2 linked regions of the Saccharothrix espanaensis DSM 44229 genome follow. The protein of the gene in region 2 interacts with the protein of the main gene of each other region in a pairwise test. Links are inferred from orthologs where the notes say so. Each region holds a gene or a part of one and is shown on either strand. Other genes may lie near its edges.

Region 1 (3,990 bases), 1.7 Mb from region 2 along the record:
CAAGTCCGGCAAGGTCGACGCGGACGCGAACGCCAAGCTGCCCAAGACCGACGGCAAGCAGGCGTTCCTCACCCAGGAGCAGTCGGACCAGGCCAAGAAGGTGCTGTCCGAGACCTGGGCCCAGGCGGTGGGCTGACCGGTGGTCGCACCCGTCACCACCCCGACCGGGCGCGGCACCCCCGCCGCCCCCGGTCGGGGGCCCGCCGCGAAGCCGTGGCTCGCGTGGCTGGTCGTCGTGCCGTTCCTGGCCTACGTCGGGATCTTCCTGGTCTACCCGACGGTCCTGGTGCTGGCCGGTGCGTTCCAGGACGCGAACGGCGCGTTCACCACGCAGAACCTGGTCGCGCTGGGCGAAGGCGTCCACCTCCAGGCGTTCCTGCGCAGCGTCGAGCTGTCCGCGCTGACGGCGGCGCTGGGCGCGGTGCTCGGGGCGCTGCTGTCGTGGGCGGTCGCGGTGGGCAAGCCGCGAGGGCTGCTGCGGCGGGTGGTCGTGGCCGGTTCCGGTGTGCTGGCCCAGTTCGGCGGTGTGCCGCTGGCGTTCGCGTTCCTGGCCACCGTCGGGTTCCAGGGGTTCGTCACCCAGTTCCTCGACCACCAGTTCGGGATCGACCTGTTCGCGCGGGGCGCGTGGCTGTTCGAGCTGCCCGGCCTGACGCTGGTCTACACGTTCTTCCAGATCCCGTTGATGCTCATCGTGTTCCTGCCCGCGCTGGACGGCCTCCGTCCACAGTGGAGGGAGGCGGTGGACGGCCTCGGCGGCACCACGTGGACCTACTGGCGGCACGTCGGCGGGCCGATCCTGCTGCCCGCGTTCCTCGGCGCGCTGCTGCTGCTGTTCGCCAACGCCTTCTCCGCCTACGCCACGGCCGCCGCCCTGGTGTCGCAGGGCAGCCCGATCGTGCCGTTGCAGATCCGCGGCGCGCTGACCGGTGAAGTGCTGCTGGGCAACGAGAACCTGGGCAAGGCGCTGGGGCTGGGCATGGTCGTGGTGGTCGCGGTGGCGATGGGCCTCTACGCGCTGCTGCAACGGAGGTTCGCCCGATGGCAGTGAAGGTCGTGCGGTGGCTGGTCATCGGTGTGCTCGGCGCGTTCTTCCTGCTGCCGCTGCTGGCGATGGCCGAGTTCTCCACGCGCGGCGTGAACGGCTCGCGCAGCCTCGACTCGTGGTCGGGCATCGTGTCCGACCCGGACCTGGTGTCCGCGATCCTGGCGTCCGTGCAGCTCGCGGTGGCGAGTTCGGTGGTCATGCTGGTGCTGCTGGTGCCCACCATGACGTGGGTCCGGCTGCGGCTGCCCAGGCTGCGCCGGCTGGTGGAGTTCCTGTGCCTGCTGCCGATCACCATCCCGGCGATCGTGCTCGTGGTGGGCCTGGCGCCGCTCTACGCGTGGGTGGACTACTTCGTGGGCGACTCGCCGCTGACGCTCACCTTCGCCTACGCCGTGCTGGTGCTGCCCTTCGCGTACCGGGCGATCGACGCGGGCCTGTCCGCGATCGACCTCAAGACGCTGGCTGAGGCGGCACGCGGCCTCGGGGCGTCCTGGGCCGCGGTGCTGCTGCGGATCGTGGTGCCCAACATCCGGACCGCGCTGCTCGGCGCGGCGCTGCTGTCGGTCGCGCTGGTGCTGGGGGAGTTCACCATCGCGTCCCTGCTGAACTTCGACACGTTGCAGGTGCGGGTGAACCTGCTGGGCAAGCGCGACGCGGGCGTGTCCATCGCGGTGTCGCTGCTGAGCCTGCTGTTCGCGTTCGTGCTGCTGTTCCTGCTCTCGTTCGTCGGCGGGCGGCGGCGGGACACCGTCGCGGAGGAAGGCTGAGATGGGCTACCTGGAGTTGCACGGGCTGCGCAAGTCGTTCGGCGGGCAGCCCGCGCTGGCCGGTCTGGACCTCGACCTGGCGGAGGGCGAACTGGTCAGCCTGCTCGGCCCGAGCGGCTGCGGCAAGACCACCGCGCTGCGGATCGTGGCCGGGTTCGAGACCGCCGACGAGGGCGTCGTCCGGGTCGACGGCCGCGACGTGACGGGCGTGCCCGCCAACAAGCGCGACATGGGCATGGTCTTCCAGGCCTACAGCCTGTTCCCGAACATGACCGCGGCGCAGAACATCGCGTTCGGCCTGCGGCTGCGCAAGATGCCCGGCCGCGCCAAGCGCACCGACGAGCTGCTGGAGCTGGTCGACCTGGGCCACCTGGGCAAGCGGTACCCGCACCAGCTCTCCGGCGGCCAGCAGCAGCGGGTCGCGCTGGCCCGCGCGCTCGCGATCCAGCCGAGCGTGCTGCTGCTCGACGAGCCGCTGTCCGCGCTGGACGCCAAGGTCCGGGTCGCGCTGCGCGAGGAGATCCGGCGCATCCAGACCGAGCTGGGCATGACCACCCTGTTCGTCACGCACGACCAGGAGGAGGCGCTGGCCGTCGCCGACCGGGTCGGCGTGATGTCGCAGGGGCGGCTGGAGCAGCTCGACACCCCTGCCGCGGTCTACCGGCAGCCCGCGTCGGCGTTCGTGGCGCAGTTCGTGGGCGTGACCAACGCGCTGTTCGGCACCGCCGAGGCCGGGGGCGTGCGCTTGGGCGCGTACCGGCTGGCGACCGACGCGGCCGAGGGCATCACGGCCGGCGCGGACGTCAAGGTCATCGTGCGGCCGGAGGACATCGGCATCGCCCAGCACAGCGGCCAGGACAACGGCGCGCTGGTCGGCAACGTGCTCACCCAGAGCTTCCTCGGACCGGTCACCAGGCTGTCGGTGCGCCTGGCCGGCGGCGAGCAGGTGGTCCGCGTCGACCAGCCCTCCAGCCGGGCCGCGGACTTCCCGCCGGGCACGCCGGTCGCCCTGGACCTCGCGGTGGGCCGGCTGATGGTCGTGGAGGGTCTGGGTCCCGTTTGAGAATGGATCCTGGTCGGGCCGGATCCTCCGGTGGCTCGTGGTGGTCTGACCAGTGCGCGGTGCCGCGTGCGGGCGCGAGGCGGCCTCGGTGATCGGTGCGCGCTTCCCCGCCACGGGGGAGCTGCGGGTGCGGCCGGGGGCCCGGCTCGGCATGATCCACGCATGACGAGGGCGTGGTACCGGCCGATGACGGCCCGGCGGTCCGACGAGGAGCACCGGGTCGCCACGCCGCTGGAGCTGTTGTTCGACCTGAGCTTCGTGGTCGCGGTCGCCTCGGCCGCGACGAACCTGCACCACGCGCTGACCGAGGACCACATCGGCCACGGCATCACGGGCTACCTGACCGTGTTCTTCGCGATCTGGTGGGCGTGGCTGAACTTCACCTGGTTCGCCTCCGCCTACGACACCGACGACGTGCCGTACCGGCTCACGACGTTGGTGCAGGTCGCGGGCGTGCTGGTGGTCGCGGCCGGGGTGCCGGGGGCGTTCGACCGGGCCGATTTCACGGTGATCACCGTCGGGTACGTGATCATGCGGCTGGCCATGGTCGTGCAGTGGCTGCGCGCGGCGCGGTCCGACGTCGAGCGGCGCGCGTGCGCCCGGCGGTACGCCCTGGGCATCACCGTCGTGCAGATCGGGTGGGTGGCCCGGCTGTGGCTGCCGGAGAGCCTGTTCTGGGTCGGGTTCCTGGTGCTGGTGGTGGCGGAGCTGGCGGTGCCGGCGTGGGCGGAACGGGTCGCGCGCACCACGTGGCACCCGCACCACATCGCCGAGCGGTACGGGCTGTTCACGCTGATCGTGCTCGGCGAGTCGATCCTGGCGGCGACCAACGCGATCGGCTCCGGACTGGACGCCGGGCACTCGTCGGGCGCGCTGATCTCGCTGGCCGCGGCCGGTCTGGTGATCGTGTTCTCGATGTGGTGGCTGTACTTCGACCACCCGGCGGAGGGGCTGCGGACGTCCATGCGGGTCTCGCTGACCTGGGGCTACGGCCACTACCTGGTGTTCGCCTCGGTCGCGGCGGTCGGCGCGGGGCTGGCCGTGGCGGTCGACCACGACCTGCACGTGGCGCACCTGCCCGCGGTGGCCGCCGGGATGGCGACCACCGTGCC
Region 2 (5,062 bases):
GCCGACCGCCGCCATCCCGGTCGGCCACTGCTTGCGCGGTTCGACCTCCACGCCGGGGCGCAGCAACCGCTCCCGCGCCGCCGACGCGGCATCCGGCGAGACCTCCGCCGACCACCCGCTCCCGGTGCAGTTGTCACACCGGCCGCACGGCGCGGCGTGCGGGTCGTCCAACTGGCGCAGCAGGAACTCCATCCGGCACCCCGTGGTGGCGAGGTAGTCGAGCACCGCCTGCTGCTCGACCTTCCGCGCCTCCGCGATCCGCCCGTACCGCTCCTCGTCGTAGGACCACGCCCGCCCGGTCGACTCCCAGCCCCCGCGCACCCGGCGCACAGCGCCGTCCACGTCGAGGACCTTCAACACCACTTCCAGCCGGGTGCGCGACAGCTCGACCATCGGCTCCAGCGCGGCGGTCGACAACGTCCGCCCCGCGTCGGCCAGCGCGTCGAGCACCTGCCGCACGACCTGCTCCGGGGGGAAGGCCAGCGAGGCGAAGTACGCCCAGATGTCCCGGTCCTCCGGACCCGGCAGCAGCAGCACCTCGGCCCGTTCCACGCCGCGGCCCGCACGCCCGATCTGCTGGTAGTAGGCGATGGGGGAGGGCGGTGCGCCCAGGTGCACCACGAACCCCAGGTCCGGCTTGTCGAACCCCATGCCCAGCGCCGATGTCGCAACCAGCGCTTTGACGCGGTTCGCCAGCAGGTCCTCTTCCGCCCGCTGCCGCTCCGCCGGGTCGGTGCGGCCCGAGTACGCCGCCACCGGGTACCCGCGCTCCCGGAGGAACGCGGCCACGTCGTCGGCGGACGCGACGGTCAGCGTGTAGATGATCCCCGAACCCGGCAGCCGGTCGAGCTGCTCGGCCAGCCACCCCAGCCGCGCCTCGGCGGTTGGCAGTCGCACCGCCGCCAGCCGCAGGCTCGCCCGGTCCAGCGGCCCGCGCAGCACCAGCGTGTCCGAACCGGCCCCCAACCCGAGCTGGTCGGCCACGTCCCGCACCACCCGGTCGTTGGCCGTCGCGGTCGTCGCCAGCACCGGCACCCCGGCCGGGAGTTCGGTGAGCAACGTCCGCAAGCGCCGGTAGTCGGGTCGGAAATCGTGACCCCAGTCCGAGATGCAATGCGCCTCGTCCACCACCAGCAGCCCTGCCGATGATGTCAGCGAAGGCAGCACCGAGTCACGGAAATCGGGATTGTTCAGCCTTTCCGGTGACACCAGAAGAACGTCGATTTCGCCGGACGTCACCCGGTCCTGGACGTCCTGCCACTGGTCGGTGTTGGCCGAATTGATGGTCGCCGCGTGCACACCCGCGCGCGCCGCCGCGTCGACCTGGTTGCGCATCAGCGCGAGCAGCGGCGACACGATCACCGTCGGCCCCTCGCCGAGCGACCTGAGCAACGCCGTCGCGATGAAGTAGACGGCGGACTTGCCCCACCCGGTCCGCTGCACCACCAGCGCCCGCCGCCGCTCGGAGACCAAAGCGCGGATTGCTGTCCACTGGTCCTCGCGCAGCGCCGCCTGAGGGCCGGCCAAAGCCCTCAGCCGTTCTTCGGCCTGTTCGCGCAATGCCATCTCGTCCACCGGACCACCATGGCAGAGGGGCACGACAACGCGGAATCGCCGCCGGCCTCCCGGGCACTGGGAACCTCGGCGACATCCACGACCGGGTGACCGTAGTCTGTTTTCGTGACTGACGACCTGCGCGAACAGGTGCACGCCGCCGCCCGGCGCGCCCGAGTCGCCGCCGACGAGCTCGTCCTGGCCACCCGCGAGCGCAAGGACGCCGCGCTGCACGAGATGGCCGCCGCGCTGCGCACGCGGGCCCAGGAGGTCCTGGAGGCGAACGCCAAGGACATCGAGGCCGGCCGCGCGGCGGGTCTGTCCGAGGGCCTGGTGGACCGGCTCGCGCTCACCGAGCAGCGGATCGACGGCGTGGCCAAGGGCCTGGAGACCGTGGCCGGCCTCACCGACCCGGTGGGCGAGGTGCTGCGCGGCTCGATCCTGCCGAACGGCCTGGAGCTGCGGCAGGTGCGCGTCCCGATGGGCGTGGTCGGCATGGTCTACGAGGCCCGCCCGAACGTCACCGTCGACGCCGCCGGCCTGGCGCTGAAGTCCGGCAACGCCGCCCTGCTGCGCGGCTCGTCCTCCGCCGAGCACTCGAACACCGCGCTGGTCGCGATCCTGCGCGACGCGCTGGAGACCGCGGGCCTGCCCGCCGACAGCGTGCAGCTGCTGCCGTGCCACGACCGCGCCTCGGTCACCCACCTGATCACCGCGCGCGGCCTGGTCGACCTGGTCATCCCGCGAGGGGGGTCCGGGCTGATCAACGCCGTGGTGCAGCAGGCCACCGTGCCGACCATCGAGACCGGCGTGGGCAACTGCCACGTGTACGTCGACGCCTCCGCCGACCTCGACATGGCCGAGCAGATCGTCCTCAACTCCAAGACGCGCCGCACGAGTGTGTGCAACGCGGCCGAGTCGCTGCTGGTGCACGCCGCTGTCGCGGACGAGTTCGTGCCCCGCATCACCGCCGCTCTTCAGGCGCAGCAGGTCACGGTGCACGGCGACGAGGCATTCGCGCGCCAGGCCGGCGTGCGGCAGGCCACCGACGAGGACTGGGACACCGAGTACCTCTCGCTGGACATCGCGGCCCGCGTGGTCGACTCGCTGGACGACGCGGTCCGGCACATCGCCGACCACGGCTCCGGGCACACCGAGGCCATCGTGACCAGCGACGTCGCCTCCGCCCGCCGGTTCACCGCCCGGGTCGACGCGGCGGCGGTCATGGTCAACGCCTCGACCGCGTTCACCGACGGTGGCGAGTTCGGCATGGGCGCGGAGATCGGCATCTCCACCCAGAAGCTGCACGCCCGGGGCCCGATGGGGCTCGCCGAACTGACCTCCTCGAAGTGGGTCGCGTGGGGCGAAGGGCACATCCGGCCGTCGTCCTGATCGACCCGTACGGCCGATCGGCGGCGTGCCGCAGCTACCGGGATGGGCAGACTGGGTGGTGAACCGCGCAGTCTGCTCTGAAGCTCCGGCCGTCGTCCTGGGCGACCCCCGTACTGCCGATCGACCGCACGCCGAGGTCATCGGGGTGGGCAGACTGTGGGGTGGACCGCGCAGTCTGCCGACGAGGTGGTGTCCGGATGGCCCGGTGGAGTCTGGAAGTCGACCGCGACACGTGCGTCGGCAGCGGGATGTGCGTGAGCATCGCGCCCGACCACTTCCGGCTCGACGCGGGCACGGCCGAGCCGGTCGACGGGTCGGTGGACCCGGACGACGCGGTGCTGGAGGCCGCCGAGTCGTGCCCGATGGAGGCCATCCTGGTCCGGGACGCGGCCGGTGAGCGGCTGGCACCCGAGCTCTGACGTGCGGTGATCGGCTTCACCCGAACCGGCTGGAAAATCTTCACCCCATCGCGTCATGGTCGGCTGCGAGCCGTGTCTCACTGTCGCGCGGCTCTGCTTCGGGGTGGGCCGCGCTCCCGCTGAGGCGGCCCCCTCCCCCTGGGCCGCGAACGGGGAGTCGAGACGCGCGGGCGGCTGTTCGGGGAGCGACCGGCCGCCCGCGCGCCGACCGAACTAGGCTCACCTCCCATGTCCAACCGCCGGATCGGCGTCATGGGTGGCACCTTCGACCCGGTGCACCACGGCCACCTCGTCGCGGCCAGCGAGGTCCAGGCCAGGTTCGAGCTCGACGAAGTGATCTTCGTGCCGACCGGCCAGCCCTGGCAGAAGATCGACCACGAGGTCAGCCCCGCCGAGGACCGCTACCTGATGACGGTCGTCGCCACCGCGTCCAACCCGAGGTTCTCGGTCAGCCGGGTCGACATCGACCGGGCCGGACCCACCTACACGTTCGACACGCTCAACGACCTCAAGGCGATGCACCCGGACGCCGACCTGTTCTTCATCACCGGCGCGGACGCGCTGGAGCAGATCCTGTCCTGGCGGCGCGCCGACGACGTGTTCAGGCTGGCCCACTTCATCGGCGTCACGCGGCCCGGCTACGAATTGGACGACACCCACCTCCCGCCGGGCGCGGTGTCCCTCGTGGAAGTGCCCGCGATGGCCATCTCGTCCACCGCCGTGCGCGCCCGCACCGCCTCCGGCCTGCCGGTCTGGTACCTCGTCCCGGACGGTGTCGTTCAGTACATATCGAAGCGCAGGCTTTACTCGGTGCCGGACTGACGCCGGACGCCGGTACCCTCATTGACTCGTGCGGGCGCATCAGCGCCGGCCGAGGTGATGAGGAGAAACGTGGCAGCCACCGACGAGGCACGACGGTCGGCGCTGGTCGCCGCGAGCGCGGCGGCCGACAAGAAGGCGCACGACGTGATCGTGCTCGACGTGTCGGACCAACTGGTGATCACGGACGTGTTCGTGATCGCGTCCGCTCCCAACGAGCGGCAGGTCGGCGCGATCGTGGACAACATCGAGGAGAAGTTGCGCGAAGCGGGCCGCAAGCCGGTCCGCCGCGAGGGCGCGCGCGAAGGTCGCTGGGTCCTGCTGGACTTCGTGGACCTCGTGGTGCACGTCCAGCACGTGGACGAACGCAGCTTCTACGGCCTTGAGCGGCTGTGGAAGGACTGCCCGCGGATCGAGTTCGACGCCGGCCCGGTAGCCGACGAGGTCGCCGAGGCATGACCCTGAACCGGCTCGTGCTGTGGCGGCACGGTGAGACCGACTACAACGCGACCGGACGGATGCAGGGTCATCTGGACGTCGGACTGACCGAGACCGGCTGGAACCAGGCGCGCTTCGCCGTGCCGGTGCTGGCCGGGTTCGCACCCGAGCTGGTGGTGGCCTCCGACCTGCGGCGGGCGCGCGACACGGCGACCGTGTTCACCACCGCCACCGGTATCGGGCTGCGGGTCGACGAGCGGCTCCGGGAGACCAACCTCGGCAAGTGGCAGGGCCTGACCTCGGACGAGATCGAGGTCGAGTGGCCGGGGATGCTCGACGAGTGGCGCTCGGACGCGACGCTCGCGCCGCCGGACGGCGAGAACCGGACCGAGGTCGCCGAGCGCGCGCTCGCCGTGGTCGAAGAGGTCGATCGGGAGTTC

The links. The genes of interacting proteins can lie anywhere in the genome.
Region 1: the proteins of BN6_RS44800 (region 2) and BN6_RS14495 interact in binary tests that used the Escherichia coli proteins (3 or more experiments, as listed by UniProt). The link is inferred for Saccharothrix espanaensis DSM 44229 from one-to-one orthologs.

The regions. Positions count from the first base shown.
Region 1 is NC_019673.1:3,171,832-3,175,821, forward strand. The notes cover bases 1,062-3,847. They hold BN6_RS14495 (ABC transporter ATP-binding protein), read left to right. Parts: upstream 1,062-1,816; coding sequence 1,817-2,878; downstream 2,879-3,847. Other genes in these bases: BN6_RS14490 (ABC transporter permease), read left to right, coding at 1,062-1,815; BN6_RS14500 (low temperature requirement protein A), read left to right, coding at 3,041-3,847. Outside these bases: BN6_RS14480 (ABC transporter substrate-binding protein), read left to right, coding at 1-136; BN6_RS14485 (ABC transporter permease), read left to right, coding at 140-1,051; more of BN6_RS14490, read left to right, coding at 1,042-1,061; more of BN6_RS14500, read left to right, coding at 3,848-3,990. UniProt on the Escherichia coli protein: Part of the ABC transporter complex CysAWTP involved in sulfate/thiosulfate import. Responsible for energy coupling to the transport system.
Region 2 is NC_019673.1:1,492,514-1,497,575, forward strand. Bases 865-3,813 are described here. They hold BN6_RS44800 (glutamate-5-semialdehyde dehydrogenase), read left to right. Parts: upstream 865-1,680; coding sequence 1,681-2,946; downstream 2,947-3,813. Other genes in these bases: BN6_RS07010 (RecQ family ATP-dependent DNA helicase), read right to left, coding at 865-1,575; BN6_RS07020 (ferredoxin), read left to right, coding at 3,144-3,365; nadD (nicotinate-nucleotide adenylyltransferase), read left to right, coding at 3,594-3,813. Outside these bases: more of BN6_RS07010, read right to left, coding at 1-864; more of nadD, read left to right, coding at 3,814-4,187; rsfS (ribosome silencing factor), read left to right, coding at 4,257-4,643; BN6_RS07035 (histidine phosphatase family protein), read left to right, coding at 4,640-5,062. UniProt on the Escherichia coli protein: Catalyzes the NADPH-dependent reduction of L-glutamate 5-phosphate into L-glutamate 5-semialdehyde and phosphate. The product spontaneously undergoes cyclization to form 1-pyrroline-5-carboxylate.